3 regions of the Klebsiella sp. M041 genome follow, and region 3 is predicted to be linked to each of the others. Evidence: predicted binding sites of a transcription regulator. Region 3 holds the regulator's gene; each other region holds the start of a gene.
What was found. Region 3 encodes PhoB, which activates phosphate uptake and scavenging genes when phosphate is short. Its sites were predicted from a motif close to CTGTCATAAAACTGNCNNAT; they were not measured.
Positions count from the first base shown of each region.

Region 1: glpT (glycerol-3-phosphate transporter) is a predicted target of PhoB. The motif match lies at 1,040-1,059, and genes of this name have one in related genera.
Region 2: uvrB (excinuclease ABC subunit UvrB) is a predicted target of PhoB. The motif match lies at 7,068-7,087, and genes of this name have one in related genera.

Region 1 is NZ_JCAXWU010000001.1:269,727-279,451, forward strand. It holds gene glpA (anaerobic glycerol-3-phosphate dehydrogenase subunit A) at 1-915, opposite strand, end outside; gene glpT (glycerol-3-phosphate transporter) at 1,188-2,534, shown strand; gene glpQ (glycerophosphodiester phosphodiesterase) at 2,544-3,614, shown strand; gene yfaE (class I ribonucleotide reductase maintenance protein YfaE) at 3,825-4,079, opposite strand; gene nrdB (class Ia ribonucleoside-diphosphate reductase subunit beta) at 4,079-5,209, opposite strand; gene nrdA (class 1a ribonucleoside-diphosphate reductase subunit alpha) at 5,311-7,596, opposite strand; gene ubiG (bifunctional 2-polyprenyl-6-hydroxyphenol methylase/3-demethylubiquinol 3-O-methyltransferase UbiG) at 7,941-8,669, opposite strand; gene gyrA (DNA topoisomerase (ATP-hydrolyzing) subunit A) at 8,816-9,725, shown strand, end outside.
Region 2 is NZ_JCAXWU010000008.1:80,027-89,751, forward strand. It holds gene yvcK (uridine diphosphate-N-acetylglucosamine-binding protein YvcK) at 143-1,048, shown strand; gene eptA (phosphoethanolamine transferase EptA) at 1,152-2,792, shown strand; gene pmrA (two-component system response regulator PmrA) at 2,792-3,463, shown strand; gene pmrB (two-component system sensor histidine kinase PmrB) at 3,467-4,564, shown strand; gene uvrB (excinuclease ABC subunit UvrB) at 4,817-6,838, opposite strand; gene AC6CWS_RS12275 (hypothetical protein) at 7,249-7,461, shown strand; gene AC6CWS_RS12280 (ABC transporter ATP-binding protein) at 7,548-8,270, shown strand; gene bioD (dethiobiotin synthase) at 8,212-8,934, opposite strand; gene bioC (malonyl-ACP O-methyltransferase BioC) at 8,927-9,682, opposite strand; gene bioF (8-amino-7-oxononanoate synthase) at 9,666-9,725, opposite strand, start outside.
Region 3 is NZ_JCAXWU010000005.1:288,002-297,726, reverse strand. It holds gene sbcC (exonuclease subunit SbcC) at 1-790, opposite strand, end outside; gene sbcD (exonuclease subunit SbcD) at 787-1,992, opposite strand; gene phoB (phosphate response regulator transcription factor PhoB) at 2,175-2,864, shown strand; gene phoR (phosphate regulon sensor histidine kinase PhoR) at 2,886-4,181, shown strand; gene brnQ (branched-chain amino acid transporter carrier protein BrnQ) at 4,596-5,915, shown strand; gene proY (proline-specific permease ProY) at 6,002-7,375, shown strand; gene malZ (maltodextrin glucosidase) at 7,527-9,344, shown strand; gene AC6CWS_RS08670 (LysR substrate-binding domain-containing protein) at 9,341-9,725, opposite strand, start outside.

The DNA.
Region 1 (9,725 bases), on a different contig from region 3:
GATCCGGGTGCGGCCCATGACCGGCGCCAGCTTTTCACCTTCGCGCAGCAGGGTTTCGACTTCCGTGGTCGTTACCCGGTTGTCGTCAATTTCGTCATAAGGAATATGCATCGAGGTGGTGCCGATCAGCGAGATGGTATCCCCGGGCACCAGAATATCGGCATCGGCCGGCTTACGGCAGCGGTTGATCACCAGGTTGTTAATCCGGTGGTCAAGGATCAACAGCGATCCCTTCGCCGGGAACATGGTGATGCGCAGGTCGGCATATTCCGCAATGCGCTGCCCCCAGATCCCGGCGGCATTGACCACTACCCCGGCGTACAGAGCGCGGGTCTGGTGAAGCTGACGATCGTATACCTGGACGCCACAGACGCGGTCGCCCTGGCGCAGCAGGCCTGTCACTTCGCAGCCGGTGAGGATCTGCGCGCCGTGTTCGCGGGCGTCGAGCATATTGGCCGCGGTGAGGCGAAACGGGTCAATGGTGCCATCCGGGACCTGCACCGCCCCCAGCAGCGTCGGGTTGACGGCGGGCTCGCGGCGCAGCGCCTCCTGCGCAGAAAGCGGCGTGGCCTCTATGCCAGCCTGCTGGCAGGCGGCGATAAAGGTCTGCTGCCAGGCCAGATCGTCTTCAGGCAGGGTAATGAACAGACCGCCGGCCGGTTCGATACAGTGACGGGCGATGCGGCGCAGGATGCGGTTCTCATTGATGCATTCGCGGGCGGATTCGTTGTCGGTCACCGCATAGCGGGCGCCGCTGTGCAACAGCCCATGATTACGGCCGGTGGCCCCGGTGGCGATATCATGGCGCTCAATGAGCACTGTGCGTAATCCGCGTCGGGCGCAGTCGCGGGCGATGCCGGCGCCGGTTGCTCCGCCGCCGATGATGATGACCTCGCTATCAAGACGTCCCGTCATCTTCAGCTCCTCTGCTTTCGTTTACCGCCATTTAGCCACAATCAATAAGGTTATTGTTTGATTTCGAGCATATTCGCGCGTTATTTGAGCGCATTATGTGATTTTGTGCTCACATTGGAACCTTTTGTCATATTTCTGTAACAAATTGTGCGATGTTTCACAGTATCAGCTCTACGTATTGCCTACCATCGCGGCCAGATTCGAAGTTGGTGATTAATCTGGGATTGTTGTCGTGACGTCAGTAAAAAACAGCAAGGGCCACGGAGGCTGATATGTTAAGTATTTTTAAACCCGCCGCGCATAAAGCGCGTTTGCCAGCCGCGGAGATCGACCCGCTCTATCGTCGGTTACGCTGGCAGATTTTTATCGGCATCTTCTTTGGTTATGCCGCTTACTATCTGGTTCGTAAGAACTTTGCCCTGGCGATGCCCTATCTTATCGAGCAAGGTTTCTCCCGCGGCGATCTCGGTTTCGCCCTTTCCGGCATCTCCATTGCCTACGGATTTTCGAAATTCATCATGGGATCGGTCTCTGACCGTTCGAATCCGCGCATTTTCCTGCCGGCGGGGCTGATCCTCGCCGCGCTGGTGATGCTGGTGATGGGCTTCGTACCGTGGGCCACCTCGAGCATCATGATCATGTTCGTGCTGCTGTTCCTCTGCGGCTGGTTCCAGGGGATGGGCTGGCCGCCGTGCGGCCGTACCATGGTCCACTGGTGGTCGCAGAAAGAGCGCGGCGGAATTGTTTCAGTGTGGAACTGCGCGCATAACGTCGGCGGGGGGATTCCGCCGCTGCTGTTCCTGTTGGGTATGGCCTGGTTTAACGACTGGCATGCGGCGCTCTATATGCCGGCTTTCGGCGCTATTCTGCTGGCGATTTTCGCCTTCGCGATGATGCGCGATACGCCGCAATCCTGCGGCCTGCCGCCGATCGAAGAGTATAAAAACGACTACCCGGACGATTACAGCGAAGAGCATGAACAAGAGCTGACGGCGAAGCAGATCTTTATGCAGTACATTCTGCCGAACAAGCTGCTGTGGTACATCGCGGTCGCCAACGTCTTCGTTTATCTGCTGCGCTACGGCATTCTCGACTGGTCGCCGACCTACCTGAAAGAGGTGAAGCACTTCGCGCTGGATAAATCCTCCTGGGCCTACTTCCTGTACGAGTACGCGGGGATCCCGGGCACCCTGCTGTGCGGCTGGATGTCGGATAAAGTGTTTAAAGGCAACCGCGGCGCCACCGGCGTGTTCTTTATGACCCTGGTGACCATCGCCACCGTCGTGTACTGGCTGAACCCGCCGGGTAACCCGGGCGTCGATATGGCCTGTATGATTATTATCGGCTTCCTGATCTACGGCCCGGTGATGCTGATTGGTCTGCATGCGCTGGAGCTGGCGCCGAAGAAAGCCGCCGGCACCGCCGCAGGCTTCACCGGCCTGTTCGGTTACCTCGGCGGTTCCGTGGCCGCGAGCGCCATCGTCGGCTACACCGTCGATTTCTTCGGTTGGGACGGCGGCTTTATGGTGATGATCGGCGGCAGCGTGCTGGCGGTTGTCCTGCTGGTTATCGTGATGCTCGGTGAACGCCGCCATCATCAACAGCTGAAGCAAGCCTAAGGAGCGGCGATGAACATGAAACTCACCGCGCTAATGAGCGGCATGATGTTGGCCAGTTCTGCGCTGTGCTTCAGCGCGGCAGCGGCGGATAAAATGGTTATCGCCCACCGCGGCGCCAGCGGCTATCTGCCGGAACATACCCTGCCGGCGAAAGCGATGGCCTACTCGCAGGGGGCGGATTACCTTGAGCAAGACCTGGTGATGACCAAAGACGACCGACTGGTGGTGTTGCACGACCACTATCTGGATCGGGTGACCGACGTCGCTCAGCGCTTCCCGCAGCGGGCGCGTCAAGATGGCCGTTTTTACGCCATCGACTTTACCCTGGCCGAGATCAAGTCGCTGACGTTTACCGAAGGCTTTGAGCCGAAAGATGGCAAGAATGTGCAAACCTATCCCGGGCGTTTCCCGATGGGCAAATCCGATTTCCGCATTCATACCTTTGAAGAAGAGATTGAGTTTGTCCAGGGGCTGAATCATTCCACCGGCAAAAACATCGGTATTTACCCGGAAATCAAAGCGCCGTGGTTCCACCATCAGGAAGGCAAAGATATTGCCGCCAGCACGCTGAAAGTGCTGAAAGAATATGGCTACACCAGCAAGCAGGATAAGGTCTATCTGCAGTGCTTTGACGCCAACGAGCTCAAGCGTATTAAGCATGAGCTGGAGCCGAAGATGGGCATGGATCTCAAGCTGGTGCAGCTTATCGCCTATACCGACTGGAATGAAACCCAGCAGCGGCAGGCTGACGGCAAGTGGGTGAACTACAGCTATGACTGGATGTTCAAGCCGGGGGCCATGGCGCAGATTGCGCAGTACGCCGACGGCATTGGTCCGGATTATCATATGCTGGTGGCGGAAGGCTCAAAGCCGGGGGCGGTGAAGCTGACGGCGATGGTGAAGGAGGCGCACGCCAGCCATCTGCAGGTGCATCCGTATACCGTGCGCGCGGATCAACTGCCGGAGTACGCCAGCAACGTCAATCAGCTCTATGACCTGCTGTATCGCCAGGCGGACGTCGATGGCTTGTTTACCGATTTTCCGGATAAAGCGGTGCAATTCCTGGACGCTAAACGCTAAATATCCCTGCAGGCTTCGGGTCGGGCCGAGGCAGCGTCCGTGCAAAACACGGCCCTCAGCCCGCATCCATGCGGGCTGCCCTGGCCTTCCGGGAACGTCTCAGCGATTTTGAGGCCGCAACACCGGCAGTTTCAGCAGCCCAGGGCGGCAGTGCGTAAACGGCCGGTCCTGGAACAGTAGGTCAGGTAAGCGTAGCGCCACCTGACAAGACTACATCTCGATCTCAATATCGCCCTTCGCCCGGCAGCAGCAGGGCAAAATTTCTCCCGGCTGGATAAAGGCCAGCGGCTCGGTCAGCCAGTCAACCTGGCCGGAGACCAGACGAGTGCGGCAGGAGCCGCAATAGCCTGCGCGGCACTGATACTCGACGTCGATATTATGCGATTCAAGAGCAGCCAACAGGGAAGGGTGTTCATCCTGACACTCAAGGCGAGTGTCAGAGATTTTCAAGAAGATCCGCTTCATTACAGCTGGAAGTTGCTCAGGTCGTCGGCATCGACTTCAGAGTCGATCTGGCCGACCAGGTAAGAGCTGACCTCTACTTCCTGCGGCGCCACCTGGACGTTGTCGGAGACCAGCCAGGTGTTGATCCACGGGATCGGGTTGGAGCGGGTCTGGAACGGCAGATCGAGGCCCACCGCCTGCATGCGGATATTGGTGATGTACTCGACGTACTGGCAGAGAATATCTTTGTTCAGGCCAATCATCGAGCCGTCGCGGAACAGGTAGTCCGCCCACTCTTTCTCCTGCTGCGCCGCCAGCACGAACAGGTCATAGCACTCCTGCTTGCACTCTTCGGCGATTTCCGCCATTTCCGGATCGTCGCTGCCGGAGCGCAGCAGGTTCAGCATATGCTGAGTGCCGGTCAGGTGCAGCGCTTCATCGCGGGCGATCAGGCGGATAATTTTGGCGTTGCCTTCCATCAGTTTGCGCTCGGCAAAGGCGAAGGAGCAGGCGAAGCTGACGTAGAAGCGGATCGCTTCCAGGGCGTTGACGCTCATCAGGCACAGATAGAGTTTCTTTTTCAGCTCGCGCAGATTGACGGTCACGGTCTTGCCGTTGACGGTGTGGGTGCCTTCGCCCAGCAGGTGCCAGTAGCTGGTCATCTCGATCAGCGAATCGTAATAGTGGGAGATCCCCTCGGCACGCTTCTGGATCTGCTCGTTGGTGACGATATCGTCGAACACGGTCGCCGGGTCGTTGACGATGTTGCGGATGATATGGGTGTACGAGCGCGAGTGAATGGTCTCGGAGAAGGCCCAGGTTTCCACCCAGGTCTCCAGCTCCGGGATGGAGATCAGCGGCAGCAGTGCCACGTTCGGGCTACGGCCCTGGATGGAGTCGAGCAGCGTCTGGTACTTCAGGTTGCTGATGAAAATGTGTTTTTCATGTTCCGGCAGCGCCTGGTAGTCAATGCGATCGCGGGAGACGTCAACCTCTTCCGGGCGCCAGAAGAAGGAGAGCTGTTTTTCAATCAGCTTTTCAAAGATATCGTATTTTTGCTGATCGTAGCGGGCCACGTTAACCGGCTGGCCAAAAAACATTGGCTCAAGCAGCTGATCGTTTTTCGTCTGTGAAAAAGTGGTGTATGCCATTGAAGTGAGTCCTGTTGAACTGTATTGCCCGGCGGCGATGCGTTGGCCGGGCCTACAAAATCGTAGGCCGGGTAAGCGTAGCGCCACCCGGCAAAAATACCTTAGATCTTACAAGCGCCGCTTTCGCAGCCGTCGTCCTGGATGGACGGGGCCAGGTCATCCTGAGCGTCTTCAGCGCCATCACGGGTGTTGTGATAGTACAGCGTTTTGACGCCGAATTTATAGGCGTTGAGCAGGTCTTTCAGCAACTGCTGCATCGGCACTTTTCCGGAAGGGAAGCGCGTCGGATCGTAGTTGGTATTCGCAGAGATCGACTGGTCGATAAACTTCTGCATGATACCCACCAGCTGCAGGTAGCCGTCGTTGTTCGGCATTTCCCACAGCAGTTCGTAGGCGTTCTGCAAGTTTTCGTAGTCCGGCACCACCTGGCGCAGGATCCCATCCTTCGACGCTTTGATACTCACGTGGCCGCGCGGCGGCTCGATGCCGTTGGTGGCGTTGGAGATCTGCGACGAGGTCTCGGACGGCATCAGCGCGGAGAGCGTGGAGTTACGCAGGCCGTGGGTTTTGATGGACGCGCGAAGCGCTTCCCAGTCGTAGTGCAGGGCTTCGCTGACGATGCCGTCCAGGTCTTTTTTATAGGTATCGATCGGCAGGATACCCTGCGCATAAGTGGTTTCGTTGAACCACGGGCAAGCGCCCTGTTCGATAGCCAGTTCGTTGGAGGCCTTCAGCAGGTAGTACTGAATCGCTTCGAACGTTTTGTGGGTCAGGTTGTTGGCGCTGCCGTCGGAGTAGCGTTTGCCATGCTTCGCCAGATAGTAAGCGAAGTTGATCACGCCGATGCCCAGCGTACGGCGGCCCATTGCGCCGCGTTTGGCGGCCGGGATGGGGTAATCCTGATAGTCGAGCAGCGCGTCCAGGGCACGCACCGCCAGCACCGCCAGCTCTTCCAGCTCGTCGAGGCTGTCGATAGCCCCGAGGTTGAAGGCCGACAGGGTGCACAGCGCGATTTCGCCGTTTTCGTCGTTGACGTCTTCCAGCGGTTTAGTCGGCAGGGCGATCTCCAGGCACAGGTTAGACTGGCGCACCGGGGCGACCACCGGATCGAACGGGCTGTGGGTGTTGCAGTGGTCGACGTTCTGGATGTAGATGCGGCCGGTGGAGGCGCGCTCCTGCATCATCAGCGAGAACAGCTCAACCGCTTTAATGCGCTGCTTGCGAATGCTGTCGTCCTGCTCGTACTGGGTGTACAGGCGCTCAAATTCGTCCTGATCGGCGAAGAAAGCGTCATACAGGCCCGGGACGTCGGAAGGGCTGAACAGGGTAATGTCGCCGCCCTTCAGCAGACGGGTGTACATCAGCTTGTTGATCTGCACCCCGTAGTCCATGTGACGAACGCGGTTGGCGTCGGTCCCGCGGTTGTTTTTCAGCACCAGCAGGCTTTCCACTTCCAGATGCCACATTGGGTAGAAGAGGGTCGCCGCGCCGCCGCGTACGCCGCCCTGCGAGCAGGACTTCACCGCGGTCTGGAAATGTTTGTAGAACGGAATGCAGCCGGTGTGGAAGGCTTCGCCGCCGCGGATCGGGCTGCCCAGCGCGCGAATGCGGCCGGCGTTGATGCCGATGCCGGCGCGCTGGGAAACGTATTTCACAATCGCGCTGGAGGTAGCGTTGATGGAGTCCAGGCTGTCGCCGCACTCGATCAGCACGCAGGAGCTGAACTGACGGGTTGGGGTACGCACGCCGGACATGATCGGCGTCGGCAGCGAGATTTTAAAGGTCGACACCGCGTCGTAGAAACGCTTGATGTAGTCCAGACGCGTTTCGCGCGGGTAGTTAGAGAACAGGCAGGCAGCCACCAGAATATAGAGGAACTGCGCGCTCTCATAAATTTCGCCGGTGACGCGGTTTTGTACCAGATACTTGCCTTCCAGCTGCTTAACGGCAGCGTAGGAGAAGTTCATGTCGCGCCAGTGGTCGAGGAAACCGTCCATCTGCTGGAACTCTTCTTCCGTGTAGTCTTCCAGCAGATGATGATCGTATTTACCCTTCTCGACCATCTTCACCACGTGATCGTAAAGCGCCGGCGGCTCAAACTGGCCGAAGGCTTTTTTACGCAAATGGAAAATCGCCAGACGCGCGGCGAGGTACTGGTAATCCGGCGCCTCGCGGGAGATCAGATCCGCAGCGGCTTTGATAATGGTTTCGTGGATGTCCGCGGTTTTAATGCCGTCATAGAACTGGATATGCGAGCGCAGCTCTACCTGGGAAATCGAAACGTTATTCAGTCCTTCTGCCGCCCAATCCAGTACGCGATGGATTTTGTCGAGATTGATGCGCTCGGTGGTTCCGTCGCGCTTTGTCACCAGCAGACTCTGATTCATGTGGATTTTACCTGTCCGTGAAAGAAAATATCCCCCGTTTATCCACAGAAGGCCGTTGTGACTAACTCTGTGGATAAATACTATATGTAGGGGGTTGTCGATAAAAGGAACGCTATATGGTGAGTATTTTAGTAAGGAATCTTTTGAGTACAAGGGTTGATTTTGACGTTAAATTGAGGTTGCGGAAGGGTAATAATCCGCAAGTCCACGTCGCATAAGGCCTGGAGAAGAAGTCAATAAAACAGAAAAAAAAATGAAAATTTGATCGAGTGCTGATTTCTTCATCGGAAGAAATAATCACGCGGCTTGATGCCGCGCAATCATCATAAGCGCAGGTGCTGACGTCACGCTTTTTTGGCGCTGGTATGCAACATATAGTTAACATCAACCCCCGGCGCCAACTTGAAGGTGTTGGTCAACGGATTGTAATGCAGGCCGATGATATGCTGCTCTTTCAGAGAAGTCTGATCTACCCAGCCCAGCAGTTCGGCCGGCTTGATAAACTTTTTCACATCATGAGTGCCTTTGGGCACCATCTTCATGACATATTCCGCGCCGACCACCGCCATCAGCCACGCTTTACCGTTACGGTTGATGGTGGAGAAGAAGACCTGGCCGCCAGGCTTCACCAGCCGCGCGCAGGCGTGGACGACCGACTGTGGGTCAGGGACGTGCTCCAGCATCTCCATGCAGGTGACGACGTCATACTGCTGCGGATGCTTCGCGGCATGTTCTTCAACCGTTTCCTGAACATACTCCACCTGAATTCCGCTCTCCAGGGCGTGCAGTTTCGCCACCTGCAGCGGCTCGGCGCCCATGTCCAGCCCGGTGACCGTCGCGCCTTCGCGCGCCATGCTCTCGGCGAGGATGCCGCCGCCGCAGCCGACATCGAGGACTTTTTTACCGAACAGGCCGCCTGAGCGTTCGGCGATATAGCCCAGCCGCAGGGGGTTAATGCGGTGGAGCGGTTTGAACTCGCCCTCCAGATCCCACCAGCGCGAGGCGACGGCTTCGAATTTGGCGATTTCAGCATGATCGACGTTAGGGGCTACCGACGTTTTTTCGGCATTCATGGGCGCTTTTACTCCTTTTCTGTTCAGACCTGCGAGTATATCAGCAGCGCGCCATGAATAAACCGTATTGCTTTACCTCTCTTAGCGCGGCTGTGTTATAATTTGCGACCTTTGAATCCGGGATACAGTAGAGGGATAGCGGTTAGATGAGCGACCTTGCGAGAGAAATTACACCGGTCAACATTGAGGAAGAGCTTAAGAACTCTTATCTGGATTATGCGATGTCGGTCATTGTTGGCCGTGCGCTGCCGGATGTCCGAGATGGCCTGAAGCCGGTACACCGTCGCGTACTTTACGCCATGAACGTATTGGGCAATGACTGGAACAAAGCCTATAAAAAATCAGCCCGTGTCGTTGGTGACGTAATCGGTAAATACCACCCGCACGGCGACTCCGCGGTATACGACACCATCGTGCGTATGGCGCAGCCGTTCTCGCTGCGTTACATGCTGGTGGACGGCCAGGGTAACTTTGGTTCCATCGACGGCGACTCCGCCGCGGCGATGCGTTATACCGAAATTCGTCTGGCGAAAATCGCTCATGAGCTGATGGCCGATCTTGAAAAAGAGACGGTCGATTTCGTTGACAACTATGACGGCACGGAGCGTATTCCGGACGTCATGCCGACCAAAATTCCTAACCTGCTGGTAAACGGCGCCTCCGGGATCGCCGTCGGGATGGCTACCAACATACCGCCGCATAACCTGACGGAAGTGATCAACGGCTGTCTGGCCTATGTCGACGATGAAGACATCAGCATTGAAGGGCTGATGGCGCATATTCCTGGCCCTGATTTCCCGACCGCCGCCATTATTAACGGCCGTCGCGGTATTGAAGAGGCCTACCGCACCGGTCGCGGTAAAGTCTACATCCGCGCGCGCGCGGAAGTGGAAGTGGACGCGAAATCCGGCCGCGAAACCATCATCGTGCATGAAATTCCCTATCAGGTGAACAAAGCGCGCCTGATTGAGAAAATCGCCGAGCTGGTAAAAGAAAAACGCGTGGAAGGCATCAGCGCGCTGCGTGACGAGTCTGATAAAGACGGGATGCGCATCG
Region 2 (9,725 bases), on a different contig from region 3:
GCTACCTTCGTGCATTTTCGTTACAGAATAGCCATAAATCATCTTTTTGCCTTGATATCGGTCAGTTTGTCGGGCTCCTCCCATCGTCTTTTAGGGGTAGATCGGGTAGTGTGTGGCCGTTTATGTGAAATAAGGAATTTCTATGCGCAATCGTACATTCGCTGACCTGGATCGGGTGGTGGCGCTCGGCGGCGGGCATGGTCTGGGTCGGGTTATGTCCTCCCTCTCCTCGCTGGGCTCACGGCTGACGGGCATTGTGACCACCACCGACAACGGGGGATCCACCGGGCGGATCCGCCGCTCGGAAGGCGGCATTGCCTGGGGCGATATGCGCAACTGCATCAATCAGTTAATCGCCGAGCCGAGCGTGGCGTCGGCGATGTTTGAGTACCGTTTTAGCGGCAATGGCGAGCTTTCCGGCCATAACCTGGGAAATCTGATGTTAAAGGCGCTGGATCACCTCAGCGTGCGGCCGTTAGAAGCGATCAATTTGATCAGAAACCTGCTCAAAGTGGACGCTTTTCTTATTCCGATGTCGGAACAACCGGTGGATTTAATGGCGCTCGATCATGAAGGCCATGAAGTATACGGTGAAGTGAATATCGATCAGCTGGATAGCGTGCCGCAGGAGCTGATGCTCACCCCGCCGGTACCGGCCACCCGCGAGGCGGTAGAGGCCATCGCCGAAGCCGATCTGATCCTCATCGGCCCTGGCAGTTTCTATACCAGCCTGCTGCCGATCCTGCTGCTTGACGAGATGGCCCAGGCGCTGCGCCGCACTCCGGCGCCGATGGTGTTTATTGATAACCTCGGCAAGGAGCACAGCCCGGCCGCGAAGCTGTCGCTGGCGGAGCGCATCGCGATTATGGAGCGCTACGTGGGCAAGCGGGTGGTGGATGCAGTCATCGCCGGCCCAAAAGCCGATATCAGCGGCATCGACGACCGGCTGGTGATCCAGACGCCGCTGGAAGCCAGCGACGTGCCCTATCGCCATGACCGGGCGCTGCTTCGCGGGGCGCTGGAGAAAGCGCTCCAGCTGCCGGGCTGATCCTGCGCGCCGAAGGCTCGGCTTTCGGCGCACCTTAAAATCTTAAGGTTGTCTTAAAACAGAGCTGGCACTATACCCTTATCTCTTCCTGTGGGTATGTACTATGTCGTTATTGCCTCTGCGTCGGCCGGTCGTCAGCCGCACGACTTATCTGATTATTTTCGCGGTCTATATCGGGCTTTTTCTTAACCTCGCCTTCTACCGCCAGGCGTATACGCTGCTGCCGGTGAACAACCTGCACACCGCGCTGGTGTTTCTGAGTATGCCGCTGGTGGCATTCAGCGTGATGAATATCCTCACCACCCTCGCCTCGTTCCTCAAGCTTGACCGGCTGGTGATTAGCCTTTTTATTCTGCTCAGCGCATCGGCGCAGTACTTCATCTGGAACTTCGGCGTGGTGATCGACCGCAGCATGATCACCAACATCCTCGACACCACCCCAGCGGAGAGCTTTGCCCTGCTCTCCGGCGAAATGATCGTTGTCCTTGGACTCTCCGGGGTGCTGGCGGTGCTGGTCGCCTGGTGGGTTAAAATTCGTAAACCGGCCACGCTATGGCGCGGTGTGGCCTGGCGCCTGGTGAATATGGTGGCCTCCGCGCTGCTGATCGTCCTGATTGCCGTCCTCTTTTATAAAGACTATGCCTCGCTGTTTCGCAACAACAAGGAGCTGGTGAAATCCCTGAGCCCCTCCAACAGCATTGTGGCGGTGAACTCCTGGTATGCGCACCATCGCATGGACAACCTGCCGCTGGTGAAGATTGGCGAAGATGCCAAACAGAACCCGGTGATGCATAACGGTCCCCGTAAGAACCTGACGATTGTGGTGCTGGGCGAAACTTCCCGGGCGGACAACTTCTCGCTGGGCGGATATCCGCGCGACACCAACCCGCTGATGCAACAGGACGGGGTGATCTACTTCCCGCACACCACCTCCTGCGGAACCGCCACGGCGGTCTCGGTGCCGTGCATGTTCTCCAATATGCCGCGTGCGCACTATGACGAAGAGCTGGCCCACCATCAGGAAGGGGTGCTGGATATTCTGCAGCGCGCCGGCATTCAGGTGCTGTGGAACGACAACGATGGCGGCTGCAAGGGAGCCTGCGATCGGGTACCGCACCAGAACGTGACCGATCTGAAGCTAACCGGGCAGTGCATCGACGGCGAGTGCTACGATGACGTGCTGTTCCATCATCTCGACAGCTATATCGATAACCTGCAACAGGATGGCATTATTGTGCTGCATACCATCGGCAGCCATGGGCCGACGTACTACAATCGCTATCCGGCTGAATTCAAAAAATTCACCCCAACCTGCGACACCAATGAGATCCAGGGCTGTACCCGGGAGCAGTTGACCAACACGTATGACAACACCATCCTGTACGTCGACCACGTGGTGGATAAAGCGATAAAACTCCTGCAGGCGAAACAGGACAAATTCACTACCAGCCTGGTGTATCTTTCCGACCACGGCGAGTCGTTAGGGGAAGATGGGGTCTATTTGCATGGTCTGCCGTACTCTATCGCGCCGGATACGCAGAAACACGTGCCGATGGTGATGTGGCTCTCTGCCGACTACCAGCAACGCTACGGCATTTCCGCGCAGTGTCTGCAGCAGCGAGCGAAAAAAGAGAATTACTCGCAGGATAATCTGTTCTCCACCCTGCTCGGCCTGCTCGGCGTCAGCACCCACGAGTACCAGGCGGCAGATGATATTTTAACACCATGTAGAGAGGCTGGTTGATGAAAATCTTAGTCATTGAAGACGATGCGCTGCTGTTGCAGGGGTTAATCCTGGCGATGCAAAGTGAAGGATACGTGTGCGACGGCGTCTCCACAGCGCACGAAGCGGCGCTGTCGCTGGCCAGCAATCACTATAGCCTGATCGTGCTCGATCTTGGCCTGCCGGACGAAGACGGCCTGCATTTTCTCGCCCGCATGCGACGGGAGAAAATGACCCAGCCGGTGTTGATCCTCACCGCCCGCGATACCCTTGAGGATCGCATTAGCGGTCTCGACACCGGCGCGGATGACTATCTGGTGAAACCCTTTGCCCTGGAAGAGCTGAACGCGCGCATTCGCGCCCTGCTCCGTCGGCATAATAATCAGGGCGATAACGAAATCAGCGTCGGCGACCTGCGCCTCAACGTCACCCGTCGCCAGGTGTGGCTCGGTGAGACGGCGCTGGATCTGACGCCGAAGGAGTATGCCCTGCTATCGCGACTGATGATGAAAGCCGGCAGCCCGGTACATCGCGAGATCCTCTACAACGATATCTACAGCTGGGACAATGAGCCAGCGACCAATACCCTGGAAGTGCACATCCACAACCTGCGCGATAAGATTGGCAAATCGCGGATCCGCACCGTCAGGGGCTTCGGCTATATGCTGGCTAACCACAACGAGACGGAATAGACCATGGCTCTGTTTGCAACCGAAAACTGGACCATGCGCCACCGGCTGCTGTTGACCATCGGCGCCATTCTGGTGGTCTGTCAGCTGATCAGCGTCTTCTGGCTATGGCATGAGAGCAAAGAGCAGATCCAGTTGCTGGTGGCCAGCGCCATCGAAGGGCACAACAATCAGAAGCATGTGGAGCATGAGGTAAGGGAAGCGGTCGCCAGCCTGCTGGTGCCGAGCCTGCTGATCGTGGGTCTGGCGCTGTACATCAGCATGCTGGCGGTACGCAAAATCACCCGCCCGCTTTCACGTCTGCAAAGCGAGCTGGAGAGTCGCACGCCGGACAACCTCACCCCCATCGTGCTCAGCGAATCGGTACCTGAGGTGACGGCGGTGACCACCGCCCTGAATCAGCTGGTTTCCCGCCTCAATCTGACCCTTGACCGCGAACGGCTGTTTACCGCCGACGTGGCGCACGAGCTGCGCACCCCGCTGGCCGGGCTGCGGCTGCACCTTGAGCTGCTGGCGAAAGTGCATGGCATGGGCGTCGACCCGCTGATCCAGCGCCTCGACCAGATGACCACCAGCATTTCGCAGCTGCTGCAGCTGGCGCGCGTCGGTCAGTCCTTTTCCGCCGGCAGCTATCAGCAGGTGCTGCTGCTGGATGACGTGGTCAAACCGCTGCAGGATGAGCTGGAGACCATGCTGGCCGAGCGCCAGCAACGGCTGCTGCTGACGGATGTCGAAAGCGAGGCCGTCGTCTCTGGCGACGCGACGCTCATCCGCGTCATTCTGCGCAATCTGGTGGAGAATGCCCATCGCTACAGCCCGCAAGGGTCGACGATCCGCGTGTCGGTGAAAGCGGGTCTGATGCCGGTGATGGCAGTGGAAGATGAAGGACCGGGAATTGATGAGGCGAAAAGCGGCGAACTCAGTAAGGCCTTTGTACGCATGGACAGTCGCTACGGCGGCATAGGGCTCGGACTGAGCATCGTCACGCGCATCGCTCAGCTGCATGACGCCCAGTTCTTTTTGCATAACCGCCAGCCGGGGCCAGGGGTCCGCGCGTGGGTGTTATTCCCGCGGCGCGCGGGTCAGAACGTCAGCACCCACTGATGGAAGAAGGCAACAATAATGACCAGGGCGGTGGCGACCGCCAGATATTCACGGAAGTTGATTTTTTGCATGGGCGCTATCCTCATCAGGTTGAGGATAGTGTCGCCTGGCGAGATTAAGCAAACATTAAGAAGGCCGCTTTGCGGCCTTTTTTCTTCTCCGCCGTGAGTTATCTGGCTGCGGAACGGTTAGCGCAGCGCCGTACCTTCACTGCCCCCTCGCCTATCCGCGTTCAGCGGTATGCGCCAACACTCAGGAGGCGGCGATAAACAGTTCGCGCAGCTGATGCAGCTGGTCACGAATTTGCGCCGCCTCTTCGAACTCGAGGTTCTGCGCGTGCTGCATCATCTGCCCTTCCAGCTCGTGGATTTTCTGCTGCAGCGCTTTTGGCGTCATATCCACGCTGCTGAGCCCGGCAGGCTCGACGGCCTTCGCTTTACCGCGCCCTTTGGCTTTGGTTTTCGCCAGGCTCTGGCCCAGCTGCAGGATATCCACCACTTTCTTGTTCAGCCCCTGCGGCACAATGCCATGCTCTTCGTTGTAGCGCTGCTGTTTCTCCCGTCGCCGCTCCGTCTCGCCGATGGCTTTCGCCATCGAGGGAGTGATCTTATCGCCGTACAGAATAGCCTTGCCGTTGACGTTGCGCGCCGCGCGGCCGATGGTCTGGATCAGCGAGCGTTCGGAGCGCAGGAAGCCCTCTTTGTCCGCATCGAGGATCGCCACCAGCGACACCTCCGGCATATCCAGCCCCTCACGCAGCAGGTTGATCCCCACCAGCACGTCAAACTCGCCAAGACGCAGGTCGCGGATAATCTCCATACGTTCGACGGTGTCGATATCCGAGTGCAGATAGCGCACCCGCTCGCCGTGCTCCTCAAGGTACTCGGTTAAGTCTTCCGCCATCCGCTTGGTGAGGGTGGTGACCAGCACGCGCTCGTTGATGGCCGTGCGCAGGCGGATCTCCGACAGCAGGTCGTCGACCTGGGTGGCCACCGGCCGCACTTCGATGATCGGGTCCAGCAGACCGGTCGGACGCACCACCTGATCCACCACCTCGCCGCCGGATTTATCCAGCTCGTAGGCGCCGGGGGTCGCCGACACGTAGATGGTTTGCGGCGCCAGCGCTTCGAATTCTTCAAACTTCATCGGCCGGTTATCCAGCGCCGACGGCAGGCGGAAGCCGTACTCCACCAGCGTCTCTTTGCGCGCCCGGTCGCCGCGGTACATGCCGCCGATCTGCGGCACCGTGACGTGGGATTCGTCGATCACCAGCAGGCCGTCTGCCGGCAGGTAGTCGAACAGGGTGGGCGGCGGCTCGCCGGGCCCGCGCCCGGAGAGGAAGCGCGAGTAGTTTTCAATGCCCGAGCAGTAGCCCAGCTCGTTCATCATTTCGAGGTCGAACTGGGTGCGCTGGGTTAAGCGCTGCTCTTCCAGCAGCTTGTTGTTGGCCAGCAGCACCTTGCGCCGCTCCGCCAGCTCCAGCTTAATCTCTTCCATCGCCTGGACGATGCGTTCCCGCGGCGTCACGTAGTGCGTCTTGGGATAAATGGTGTAGCGCGGCACCGTCGATTCCACATGGCCGGTAAGCGGGTCGAACAGCGACAGGCGCTCAACCTCTTCGTCAAACAGCTCAATGCGCAGGGCGATATCGTCGGATTCCGCCGGGAAGACGTCGATCACCTCGCCGCGCACGCGGAAGGTGCCGCGCTGGAAGGCCTGATCGTTGCGGGTATACTGCAGCTCGGCCAGGCGGCGCAGGATCGCCCGCTGGTCAATCAGCATCCCCACCGTCAGATGCAACATCATTTTCAGATACAGGTCCGGGTCGCCGAGGCCGTAGATAGCCGAGACCGAGGCCACCACCACCACATCGCGCCGCTCAAGCAGCGCTTTAGTGGCCGACAGGCGCATCTGCTCGATATGTTCGTTTACCGAGGCGTCCTTCTCAATGAAGGTATCTGAGCTGGGGACGTAAGCTTCCGGCTGGTAGTAATCGTAGTAGGAGACGAAATACTCGACGGCATTCTCGGGGAAAAATTCTTTCATCTCGCCGTAGAGCTGGGCCGCCAGGGTTTTGTTTGGCGCCAGCACCATCGTCGGCCGCTGCAGATTGGCAATCACGTTGGCGATGGTAAAGGTTTTACCGGAGCCGGTGACCCCCAGCAGCGTTTGATGCGCGAGCCCATCCTCCAGCCCCTCTTCCAGGCGGCGGATGGCTTCCGGTTGGTCTCCGGAGGGGCGAAAGGCGGAATGCAGAACAAACGATTTACTCATCAATCAGAACCTGAAAAAGATTTAGCGGCCGGTGTTTAATTCTACCCCTCGGGCCGTTTTTTGCCAACAAAATATACTGGATATTTAAACAGTACGTGATTATGATAGCGCCACGATTTGGCCTTTTTTGCCGGCAACCGGGATATAAAACGCGCGCCGGGCGGAATAATCCTCCGGCCGTCAGGGTTATCCCCAGAAATTTTTACCTTTTAACATTTGTCAAGCGGACGGGTGAAAGTTTTATGGCAGAAGATGACGCTTTTCTTACACCCATTGATTTTATCTAACAAGCTGATATTTAATGATTTTAAAGAAAAGATGCCTTTCGCGCCAATTCAGCCGCAAGCCGCGTACGCTCTAGCTTACCGCAGGTTTTCTAACTCTAATACACAAGGTTATCCACAGGAATAGTGGATAACTGTCTGCAGCCCAAGACCGCCGCCGCCCGGCGCAAATCGTCTGGCGGCCTAAACCGCGCGGCGAAAAATTTTTATCGAACTATTTTTGATAACTATCCGCTTAAAGCCGCTCGATTTTTGCTGCTTTTTGCACCACCCTTTAGCGTCGGGCACCGGAAAAGTGCAGCCCCGGCGCTGGCTGTGCCTGATGGTATCGGCGTTTAGCGTTTTTTTCCGAGCGTTCTTTTTCCTGGCAAGAGTTTTGCAGCATCTTTCTGTCGCCCTGACGCCAGGATAAGGAGAAAACGTCCATGTTGAATTTACAGGCAGTAAATCACTTTTACGGCAACCAGCATTCGCTGTGGAATGTCGATCTTGAACTACGCCCGGGGGAGTGCATTGGCGTACTGGGACGCGAGGGCATGGGAAAAACCACCCTGGTTAACTGCATTGCCGGGCATCTGCCGGTGGCCAGCGGCCGGATGACCTGGCATGACATTGGCGCCCCGCCGCAGGATCTCACCCCCCTGTCGGCCCAGTCGCGCAGCGCCATCGGTATCGGCTATGTGCCGCAGGATAAACGCATCTTCTCCCAGCTCAGCGTGGAAGAGAATCTACATATTGCCCTCGCGGCCGGGAAACCCGGGGCTAACGCCAGCGGCGGCGAAATCTATGAACACTTTCCCGAACTCTATGCCCTACGGCAGCGCAAAGGCGCCTCGCTGAGCGACGACGATCAGTACCAGTTGGCGCTGGCCAGGGCGCTGATTATCCAGCCGCGGCTGCTGATCCTTGATGAACCCTCGCGCGGCAGAGGGCCACGCTGTCTGCAAAAGCTGGCGGATCTGCTGCTGCGGTTGAATCGCGATATCGGCCTGACGGTGCTGCTCGCCGAGCAGCACCTGCCCTTTATCCGCCGGGTGGCGGATCGTTTCTGTGTTTTGCACCGGGGCCGTAACGTCGCCGAAGGCGATATTATGGCGCTGGATGAACCGCTGCTGGCGCAGTGGATGACGCCGGATCCAGCGCCCTGAGGTCCAGATACTGGCCGAGATCGTCGCGCTGCGCGATATCGGCAAGCCACGGTATTTCGCCGAGGAACGGCGCGGCCAGCCGGTTTTTCAGGGTCGCCAGATACTCGGCGTGGCGCTTGCCCGGCGGCAGCACGTCATTGGCGATCCACCCCGCGAGCGGCAGCCCCGCCTGGCGTACCGCCTGGGCGGTAAGCATCGCGTGGTTGATGCAGCCGAGCTTGACGCCCACCACCAGAATCACCGGCAGCTGCTCCGCCTGCGCCCAGTCGGCGAAGGTCAGGGTTTCCGAAAGCGGCGTAAACCAGCCGCCGGCCCCTTCCACCAGCACCCAGTCGGCGAGGCGTTCTAACTCGCGCAGCCCGCTGGAGAGCCTCGCCGCGGCGATCGGCCGTCCTTCGTCGGCGCTGATGATATGCGGTGAGGTCGGCTCGGCGAAGGTATACGGGTTAACCTGCTCATAGCGCAGCGCGACCCGGCTATGACGCTGCAGCGCCAGCGCGTCTTCATTACGCAGCCCGGCGGCGGTAAGCTCGCTGCCGGAAGCCACCGGCTTGTAGCCGGCGGTGTGAAAACCCAGCTGATTCGCCGCCTGCAGCAGGGCGCTGCTGGCGATGGTTTTCCCGACTTCAGTGTCGGTCCCGGTGACAAAAAAACGTTTAGTCACGCTCAATGACTCCTGTAAAAAGAGAATACGTCAGCGGGCAGACGCCCTGCCGCTGCGGCCAGGCCAGCTGTAGCTCGCGCAGTTTGCCGCGGCTAAGCGGGGCCGATGCCCGCCCCTGGTGCAAATGGGTGGCGCCGATGCCCTTCAGCGATCGCATGGCGCTCAGCGCATCGACGAACGGCAGGCTAATCTGATGCACCTCGCCGGACGCCCGCAGGCCGCTCAGCGCCTCGCGCACCGCCGCTTCGCTGAGAAAACGGTTGGCATGCGGCCGGTCGTCGATAGCCTGCCACGCCTGATTGAGCTCCGGCAGCGAGTCGGCCAGCAGCGTGCTAAACGCCACGCTGCCGCCGGGACGTACCACCCGGTACAGCTCGCCAAGGGCTGCACGCAGATCGTCGCACCACTGCACCGCCAGATTGCTCCACGCCAGATCGACGCAGGCGTCGGGCAGCGGCAGCGCCTCAATGTCGCCCAGCAGGTAATGCTGGGCGGCGTCGTTACGCTGCGCCTGGGCCAGCATCCCGGGGGAGAGATCCAGCGCGGTCACCACGCTGCCCGCCTCACGCCAGCGGCGGCTCATGCTGCCTGGGCCGCAGCCGGCATCCAGCACCCGGGGAAAATCGCGACGCGCCAGCTGGCGCAGCAGCAGTTCCGCGCTGCGCCGCTGCAGTTCATCATGTTGCGAATAGCCGCTGGCCGCCCGGCCAAACGCCGCGGCGACCGCCTGCTTATTCACCGTGGCCATGCAGCACCTCCAGTAAACGGTTAATGTCCTCAGCCTGATGGGC
Region 3 (9,725 bases):
TGACCGCCTGCTGCTGCTGCTGCGCCAGCTCATCGCGACGCGTTAGCCACTGAAGCTGCTGCTGCTGGTTTTGCTGCTGCGCCAGCAGGGCTTTCTCTTCGTCAGTAAGTACCTGCAAACTTTCCTGCAGCGCCTGCTGCTGGGCCTCCGTCAGCAGGACGATGCCCGCCGCCTGGGCTTCGAACTTCTCCAGCGTATGGCGAGCGGCTTTGTGCTGCTCATAGACCATCGCCGAAATCTGACCGTAGATTTCCGTGCCGGTCAGCTCCTCCAGCAGCTCCGCGCGATCGCTCGGCTTCGCGTTCAGAAAGGCGGCAAATTGCCCCTGGGAGAGCAGCATCGAGCGGGTGAAGCGGCCATAGTCGAGGCCGGTGAGCGTCGCGGTTTGCTCCAGCTTATCCGAGACCTTATCGGCGAGGATTTTGCCGTCGGCGCAGCGCGCCAGCTCGACGCGGGGCGCCTGCAGGTTGCCATCTGGCTGGTTACGCGCCCGGTTCTGGCTCCAGAAGGCGCGGTAGGCGATGCCTTTCACTTCAAACTCCACCTCCGCCAGACACTCGGCGGTATCGCGGGTCATCAGGTCATTTTGCGACTGGGAGACTTTATTCAGGCGCGGCGTCTCGTGATAGAGCGCGAGGCAAATGGCGTCGAGCAGAGTGGTTTTCCCGGCGCCGGTGGCGCCGGTAATGGCGAACAGGCCGTTGCTGGCGAACGGCTCGGCGGTAAAGTCTATCTTCCATTCCCCTTTCAGGGAGTTGAGGTTTTTCAGACGCAGACTGAGGATTTTCATGCGTTTTCGTCCTCCGCGGTGAGCGTATGCAGCGTATGAGCGAACAGCTCGTGCAGCCGTGCGCGCTTCTCATCGTCAATCTCGGTCAGCGCCAGCCGGCGCTCGAACACCTCTTCCACCTTCAGTTCGCTGAGGGTCTCCCGCTGGGCGTTGAGCAGTATTTTCTCGCGCTGCTCGCGGCTGCGGCGCACCAGCAAGACTTCCACCGGCAGATCCTCCGTCAGCGCCTGAATATGACGCTGAATATCGTGCAGGTACTCCTCGGTGGCGATTTCGATATCCAGCCACACCGGCGGGTCCTGTTCAACGCCGCGCCACTGCGCCAGCTGGGCGGTGATGGCGGCCAGATCGCCTTTGATGACCGCCAGCGGCTGGGTGACGGGCACCTCAAGGGTCTCCACGGCGCTGAGTCGCCCATCGCTAAAGCTCACCAGATGTACCGATTTCGCTTTACCGGTTTCATCAAAGCTCAGCGGCAGCGGCGAGCCGCTGTAGCGGATGTGCTCGCAGCCGCCAACCACCTGCGCCCGGTGAATATGGCCCAGCGCAATGTAGTCGGCAGGGGGGAAGTGCTGCGCCGGGAAGGCATCCAGCGTGCCGATATAAATGTCGCGAACGGCATCGCTTTTGCTGGCGCCGACGGTGGTCAGATGGCCGCTGGCAATGACGGGCAGCGGCCGATCGCCGCGCAGGGCGCAGGCCTGCTGATACTGCTCCTGATAATAGTCGCTGATGGCGTGCAGCAGCTGCTGCTGTTTTTCCCGACCGGAGTGGCCGGCCTGGCTGGTCACCAGCTCGCGCGGGCGTAAAAACGGCACCGGGCAGAAGATAGCGCCTGGGGTGCCGTCGCGCCGCGGCAGCTCAATGGGCGGGCAGCCGGCGTTCGCCACGACGGTGGTGTGTAAAAAGGCGAGGATATCGCGGGATTCATTAAGCATCGCCACCGAATCGTGGTTGCCCGCCAGCACCACCAGGCGACAGCCGGTCTGCTGCAGCTGGACGACAAAGCGGTTATACAGTTCGCGAGCGTAGCTCGGCGGCGATCCGGTATCAAAAATATCGCCGACCACGATGATGGCGTCGACTTCATGCTCCTGCGCGCGGGCCAGCAGCCAGGTCAGGAAGGCGTCATGTTCGGCCGCACGGCTTTTGCTGTAAAAATTCTGGCCCAGGTGCCAGTCGGAGGTGTGAAGGATGCGCATAAATCTTCCCTAGCGAAAAAAGCATGAGCGGCAGTATACCATTTGTCGGAGAGGGGTAAGTCCGCGTCATGCTTCAAAATACCCGATCGTCAGACGGTCATTTTTTTCATAAATCTGTCACAAAAGTGACGCATAATGACGCCGCACTTCTATACTGATGGCTAAAAAACACAGGGTAAATAATGGCGAGAAGAATTCTGGTCGTTGAAGATGAAGCTCCAATCCGCGAAATGGTCTGCTTTGTTCTGGAGCAAAATGGCTTTCAGCCTGTCGAAGCGGAAGATTATGACAGCGCGGTGAATCAACTCAATGAACCCTGGCCTGATTTGATTCTCCTTGACTGGATGCTGCCGGGCGGTTCGGGGCTGCAGTTTATTAAGCTGCTCAAGCGCGAGGCGATGACCCGGGATATTCCGGTGGTGATGCTGACCGCGCGCGGAGAAGAAGAGGATCGCGTTCGCGGCCTGGAGACCGGGGCGGACGACTACATTACCAAGCCTTTCTCACCGAAGGAGCTGGTGGCGCGAATCAAAGCGGTGATGCGCCGTATTTCGCCGATGGCGGTGGAAGAGGTGATTGAAATGCAGGGGCTGAGCCTCGATCCCTCATCGCACCGGGTGATGACCGGCGAAAGTCCGCTGGACATGGGGCCAACGGAATTTAAATTATTGCACTTCTTTATGACCCATCCGGAGCGGGTGTACAGCCGCGAGCAACTGCTGAACCACGTCTGGGGAACCAACGTCTATGTGGAAGACCGCACGGTAGACGTCCATATTCGCCGCCTGCGTAAAGCGCTGGAACACAGTGGCCATGATCGCATGGTGCAAACGGTTCGCGGCACGGGGTATCGTTTCTCCGCCCGTTTCTGAATTTTGACAGGAGTGTGACCCGTGCTGGAACGGCTGTCATGGAAAAGGCTGGCGCTGGAGCTCTTTTTAGCGTGTATTCCGGCCCTGATTCTGGGGGCGTTTGTGGGTCATTTGCCGTGGTTTTTACTGGCGGCAGTGACCGGTTTGTTGATTTGGCATTTCTGGAATTTGATGCGCCTGTCGTGGTGGCTGTGGGTGGACCGGAGCATGACCCCTCCGCCCGGCCGCGGCAGCTGGGAGCCGCTGCTATATGGTCTGCACCAGATGCAGATGCGTAATAAAAAGCGTCGACGTGAGCTGGGAAGCCTGATCAAGCGCTTTCGCAGCGGGGCGGAATCCCTGCCGGACGCGGTGGTCCTGACCACGGAAGAGGGGGCCATTTTCTGGTGTAACGGTCTGGCGCAGCAGATTTTAAACCTGCGCTGGCCGGACGACAGTGGGCAAAACATTCTTAACCTTCTGCGCTATCCTGAGTTCGCCAACTACCTGAAACAGCGTGATTTTTCAAAGCCGCTCAATCTGGTGCTGAATAATGCCCGTCATCTGGAAATTCGCGTGATGCCCTACAGCGACAAACAGTGGCTGATGGTGGCGCGCGACGTGACGCAGATGCATCAGCTGGAAGGGGCGCGGCGTAACTTTTTCGCCAACGTCAGCCATGAGCTGCGCACCCCGCTGACGGTGCTGCAGGGCTATCTGGAGATGATGCAGGAGCAGGTGCTGGAAGGGGCGACCCGTGAAAAAGCCCTGCACACCATGCGTGAGCAAACCCAGCGTATGGAGGGGCTGGTGAAGCAGTTGCTCACGCTGTCGCGTATTGAAGCGGCGCCGGCGCTGGCGATGAATGACCGCATCGACGTGCCGATGATGCTGCGGGTCGTGGAGCGCGAGGCGCAGACCCTCAGCCAGGATAAGCAGACGCTGATTTTTACCGTCGATGAGCAGCTCAAGGTGCTGGGCAACGAGGAACAACTGCGCAGCGCCATTTCTAACCTGGTCTATAACGCGGTGAACCACACCCCGCCGGGCACCGAAATTCGCGTCAGCTGGCAGCGAACGCCCCAGGGGGCGCTGTTCAGCGTCGAGGATAATGGGCCGGGCATTGCGCCGGAGCATATTCCCCGTCTGACCGAGCGCTTCTATCGGGTGGATAAGGCTCGCTCCCGGCAAACCGGGGGCAGCGGCCTGGGGCTGGCGATCGTCAAACACGCGGTCAACCATCATGACAGCCGGCTGGAGATCGACAGCACGGTGGGCAAGGGAACCCGTTTTAGCTTCCTGCTCCCGGAACGATTAATTGCCAGAAACGACGCCTGAGCGGCGCGCTGTCAGCTTATCTTGCCAATGACCAGCTTCGGCTGGTCATTTTCCCTGGCAGTCGTTTTTCTCTCGCCTATTTAATGAACGCGCGCTGCTTTTTTGTTCGCATGATAAGCCACGGGTTTTCCATCAATATGGTAAATGATTCTGGCGTGAAACTGATAACCAGCATAATCATCTGCTTTTGCGATCGTGCCTTGCTTTAAAACGTTATAAGCGTTTAAATTGCGCCTGCGTAGTCGATGACAGACTGCTTTTGCGTGGTAATACCAAAAACAATTCTTTCCCACGCCGCTTCGGGAGCATATCTCGCTGAGTTTACCGGCAATCGCCGCTGTATCGTCCCTGAGAGGGTAGCGCGGTATTTTTCCATTTTTTTACAACACCACATCCACAGGCAGTAATGAATTTATGACCCATCAGTTAAAATCTCGCGACATCATAGCGTTGGGCTTTATGACCTTCGCGTTGTTCGTTGGCGCAGGCAACATTATTTTCCCGCCGATGGTTGGCTTACAGGCGGGCGAGCACGTCTGGACGGCGGCGATCGGCTTCCTGATCACCGCGGTGGGTCTGCCGGTGCTGACGGTGGTGGCGCTGGCGAAAGTCGGCGGCGGCGTTGAAAGCCTGAGCACCCCGATTGGTAAAGTGGCTGGTATCCTGCTGGCGGTGGTGTGTTATCTCGCGGTGGGACCGCTGTTCGCGACCCCGCGCACCGCGACCGTCTCTTTTGAGGTCGGGATTGCGCCTTTGACCGGCGACGGCCCGCTGCCGCTGCTGATCTATAGCGTTATCTACTTCGCGCTGGTGATCCTGGTCTCGCTCTATCCGGGCAAACTGCTGGATACGGTGGGCAATTTCCTGGCGCCGCTGAAAATTATCGCCCTGATTGTGCTGGCGGTCGCCGCTATTGTCTGGCCGGCAGGCCCGATCAGCGACGCGCTGGAAGCGTATCGTACCGCGCCATTCTCCAATGGCTTCGTCAACGGCTACCTGACCATGGACACTCTCGGCGCGATGGTGTTCGGGATCGTGATTGTCAATGCCGCACGCTCCCGCGGCGTCAGCGAAGCGCGTCTGTTGACCCGCTACACCGTCTGGGCGGGCCTGATGGCAGGCGTCGGTCTGACCCTGCTGTATCTGGCGCTGTTCCGTCTGGGCTCTGATAGCGCCACCCTCGTGGACCAGTCCGCTAACGGCGCGGCGATCCTCCACGCCTACGTGCAGCATACCTTCGGCGGGGCGGGCAGCTTCCTGCTGGCGGCGCTGATCTTCATCGCCTGCCTGGTGACGGCGGTGGGCCTGACCTGCGCCTGCGCCGAATTCTTTGCCCAGTATCTGCCGTTCTCCTATCGCACGCTGGTCTTTATCCTCGGCCTGTTCTCGATGGCGGTCTCCAACCTCGGTCTGAGCCACCTGATTCAGGTGTCGATTCCGGTGCTGACCGCTATCTACCCGCCGTGTATCGCACTGGTTGTATTAAGCTTTACCCGCAGTTGGTGGCATAATTCGTCCCGTGTTATCGCGCCGGCCATGTTTATCAGTCTGATGTTTGGTATCATTGACGGGATTAAGTCATCGGCGTTTGCCGCTATCCTGCCGGCCTGGACCGCGCGTCTGCCGCTGGCGGAGCAGGGCCTGGCCTGGCTGATGCCGACCGCCGTGATGGCAATTCTCGCGGTGATCTGGGACCGTGCCGCCGGACGTCAGGTGACCTCCAGCGCGCACTAACCGGCGTTGAGGACAAGCGTTTAACCACGGGACTTCGGGTTCCGTGGTTTTTTATTTTTTGTGTTAAACGGCATTGAAAAACCACGATGGAAAGTAGTAACAAGCTTAAGCGCGGGCTAAGCACCCGGCACATTCGCTTTATGGCCCTGGGTTCCGCCATCGGCACCGGGCTTTTTTACGGTTCAGCCGACGCGATTAAAATGGCCGGACCCAGCGTACTGTTGGCCTACATTATCGGCGGCGTCGCGGCATATATCATTATGCGCGCGCTCGGTGAGATGTCGGTGCATAACCCTTCCGCCAGCTCATTCTCCCGCTATGCCCAGGAAAACCTCGGCGGACTGGCGGGGTATATCACCGGCTGGACCTACTGCTTTGAAATCCTGATTGTCGCCATCGCCGACGTCACCGCCTTCGGGATCTACATGGGCGTCTGGTTCCCGACGGTGCCGCACTGGATCTGGGTGCTCAGCGTGGTGCTGATCATATGCGCCGTCAACCTGATGAGCGTCAAGGTGTTTGGCGAGCTGGAGTTCTGGTTCTCGTTCTTCAAAGTGGCCACCATCATCATCATGATCCTCGCCGGGTTCGGCATCATTATCTGGGGGATCGGCAACGGCGGCCAGCCGACGGGGATTCATAACCTGTGGAGCAACGGCGGCTTCTTCAGCAACGGTTGGCTGGGAATGGTGATGTCGCTGCAGATGGTGATGTTCGCCTACGGCGGTATCGAAATCATCGGCATTACCGCCGGTGAGGCGAAAGATCCGGAGAAATCCATTCCACGCGCCATCAACTCGGTGCCGATGCGCATTCTGGTGTTCTATGTCGGCACGCTGTTCGTCATTATGTCTATCTATCCGTGGAACCAGGTGGGTACCGACGGCAGCCCTTTTGTCCTGACCTTCCAGCATCTGGGCATTACCTTCGCGGCCAGCATTCTTAACTTCGTGGTCCTGACGGCCTCGCTGTCGGCGATTAACTCCGACGTGTTCGGCGTGGGCCGTATGCTGCACGGCATGGCCGAGCAGGGGAGCGCGCCGAAGGTGTTCGCCAAAACCTCGCGTCGCGGTATTCCATGGGTGACGGTGATGGTGATGACCATTGCGCTGCTGTTTGCGGTATACCTCAATTACATCATGCCGGAAAACGTCTTCCTGGTGATCGCCTCGCTGGCCACCTTCGCCACCGTGTGGGTGTGGATTATGATCCTGCTGTCGCAGATTGCCTTCCGCCGCCGTCTGTCGCCGGAGGAGGTCAAGGCCCTGAAATTCAAAGTCCCCGGCGGGGTGGCGACCACGGTTGTCGGCCTGGTGTTCCTGGCGTTTATTATCGCCCTGATCGGCTATCATCCGGACACCCGCATTTCGTTGTATGTCGGTATGGCGTGGATTGCGCTGCTGCTGCTGGGCTGGGTCTTTAAGACCCGTCGCGATCGCCGCCTGGCGCAGGCTCAGTAATCGACATCGCCCCGGTCAGCATCGCGCGACCGGGGCGGCTTGCCGACCCGCGTCCTCCCCCGTTATCCTCCCCCAAAAAATCCTGTGACGATGAGTTCTGCGCCTGACGGCTATGGCAAGGTGTGCCCATTCTGCACAATGAGGATTCACGATGTTGAAGGCATGGCACCTTCCGGTTGCACCCTTTATCAAGGTGCAACAGGACCGACTGTTTATTACCCTGTGGTTAAGCGGTGAGTCGCTGCCGCAGCGGATCACGCTGCGCGCGGAAGAAGATAACGAAGAGCTGTCGCTGCCGATGCAGCGCCTCCGCCAGGCGCCGAGGCCGGGGGTGGTGGCATGGCGCGGTGAAATCCATCTCGCCAGCGGTCAGCCGCGCCGCCGCTACAGCTTTAAGCTGCTGTGGGCCGACCATCAGCGCTGGTTTACGCCGCAGGGCTTCAGCCGTTTCCCGCCGGCCAGGCTGGAGCAGTTCGCCGTCGACCTGCCGGACGCCGGCCCGCAGTGGGTGGCCGATCAGGTTTTCTATCAGATTTTCCCCGATCGCTTTGCCCGCAGCGCTGCGCGTGACGGCGAACAGGACGCGGTCTATTACCATCACGCGGCGGGACGGGAGATTGTGCGCAAGGCGTGGGACGAACCGCTTACCGGCGAGGCGGGCGGTTCGACGTTCTACGGCGGCGATCTCGACGGCATCAGCGAAAAACTGCCGTACCTGAAGCAGCTCGGCGTGACCGCCCTGTATCTGAACCCGGTCTTCGCCGCCCCCAGCGTGCATAAATATGACACGGAGGATTATCGGCGCGTCGATCCGCAGTTTGGCGGCGATGCGGCGCTGCTCCGCTTGCGCCATAACACCCAGCGGGCGGGAATGCGCATGATCCTCGACGGCGTGTTCAACCATACCGGCGATTCCCATCCCTGGTTCGACCGTCACCAGCAGGGCAGCGGCGGCGCCGGCCATCATCCGGACTCCCCGTGGCGCGACTGGTTTACCTTCTCCGGGGAGGGGCAGGCGCACAACTGGCTGGGTTATGCCAGTCTGCCGAAGCTCGACTATCGGTCGACCAGCCTGGTCAACGAGATCTATGCCGGCGAGGACAGCATCGTACGCCACTGGCTGAAGGCGCCGTGGAGCATGGACGGCTGGCGTCTGGACGTGGTGCATATGCTCGGCGAAGGCGGCGGGGCGCGAAATAACCTGCGGCATATCGCCGGCATCACCCAGGCGGCGAAGCAAACGCAGCCGGAAGCCTTTGTCTTTGGAGAACATTTTGGCGACGCGCGCCAGTGGCTGCAGGCGGATGCCGAAGATTCGGCAATGAACTACCGCGGCTTCACCTTCCCGATCTGGGGATTCCTTGCCAATACCGATATCTCTTACGATCCGCAGAAGATAGACGCCCAGACCTGTATGGCGTGGATGGATAATTATCGCGCCGGGCTGTCGCATCAGCAGCAGCTACGGATGTTCAATCAGCTCGACAGCCATGATACAGCGCGTTTTAAATCTCTCCTTGGCAAAGACGTAGCGCGCCTGCCGCTGGCGGTGGTGTGGCTGTTCAGCTGGCCGGGGGTACCGTGCATCTACTACGGCGACGAGGTGGGCGTGGATGGCAATAACGATCCGTTCTGCCGTAAACCGTTCCCGTGGGATCCGGCGCTGCAGGATACCCAGCTGCTGGCGCTGTATCAGCGGATGGCGAAACTGCGTAAAGCCCAGCAGGCGATGCGCTACGGCGGCTGCCAGGTGATTTACGCCGAGGATAACGTGGTGGTGTTTGTCCGCGTTTATAAACAGCAGCGGGTGCTGGTGGCGATTAACCGCGGCGAAGCCTGCGAGGTGGTTATCGAGGATTCGCCGCTGCTGGACGTGGGGGCCTGGACGCTGCAGGAAGGCGCCGGCGCCTTCCATGACGGGGTGCTGACCCTCCCGGCTATCTCCGCCTGCGTCTGGTCCGGCCGTTAACGATAGAGCTGGCTCAGCAGGTCGTCGCGGAGGAGCGCCTCCCGCCACCAGCGCTGAGCCAGCCCGTCATTCCCGCTGCGCCAGGCCATGTAGGTGATATCTTTTTCCCGCCAGCAGGCGACGCTTTTCTCCACCAGACAGCCTTTTTCCAGCCACGGGCGGGCGATATGACGCGGCAGAAAGCCGCAGCCCAGCCCGGCGCACAGCAGTTCGACTTTGCTGGCGAAATCATCGACGCCGATTTGCGGTTGTTCATCAAGCAGGTTGCTGTTCAGCGGATGGCAATAGCGGGCGCTGTCGCGGATCACTACCGCCCGGTGCTGGCTGAGCTGCTTATTGCTGAGCGGCGCTTCCGCGCCGGCCAGCGGGTGGGCCGGGGCG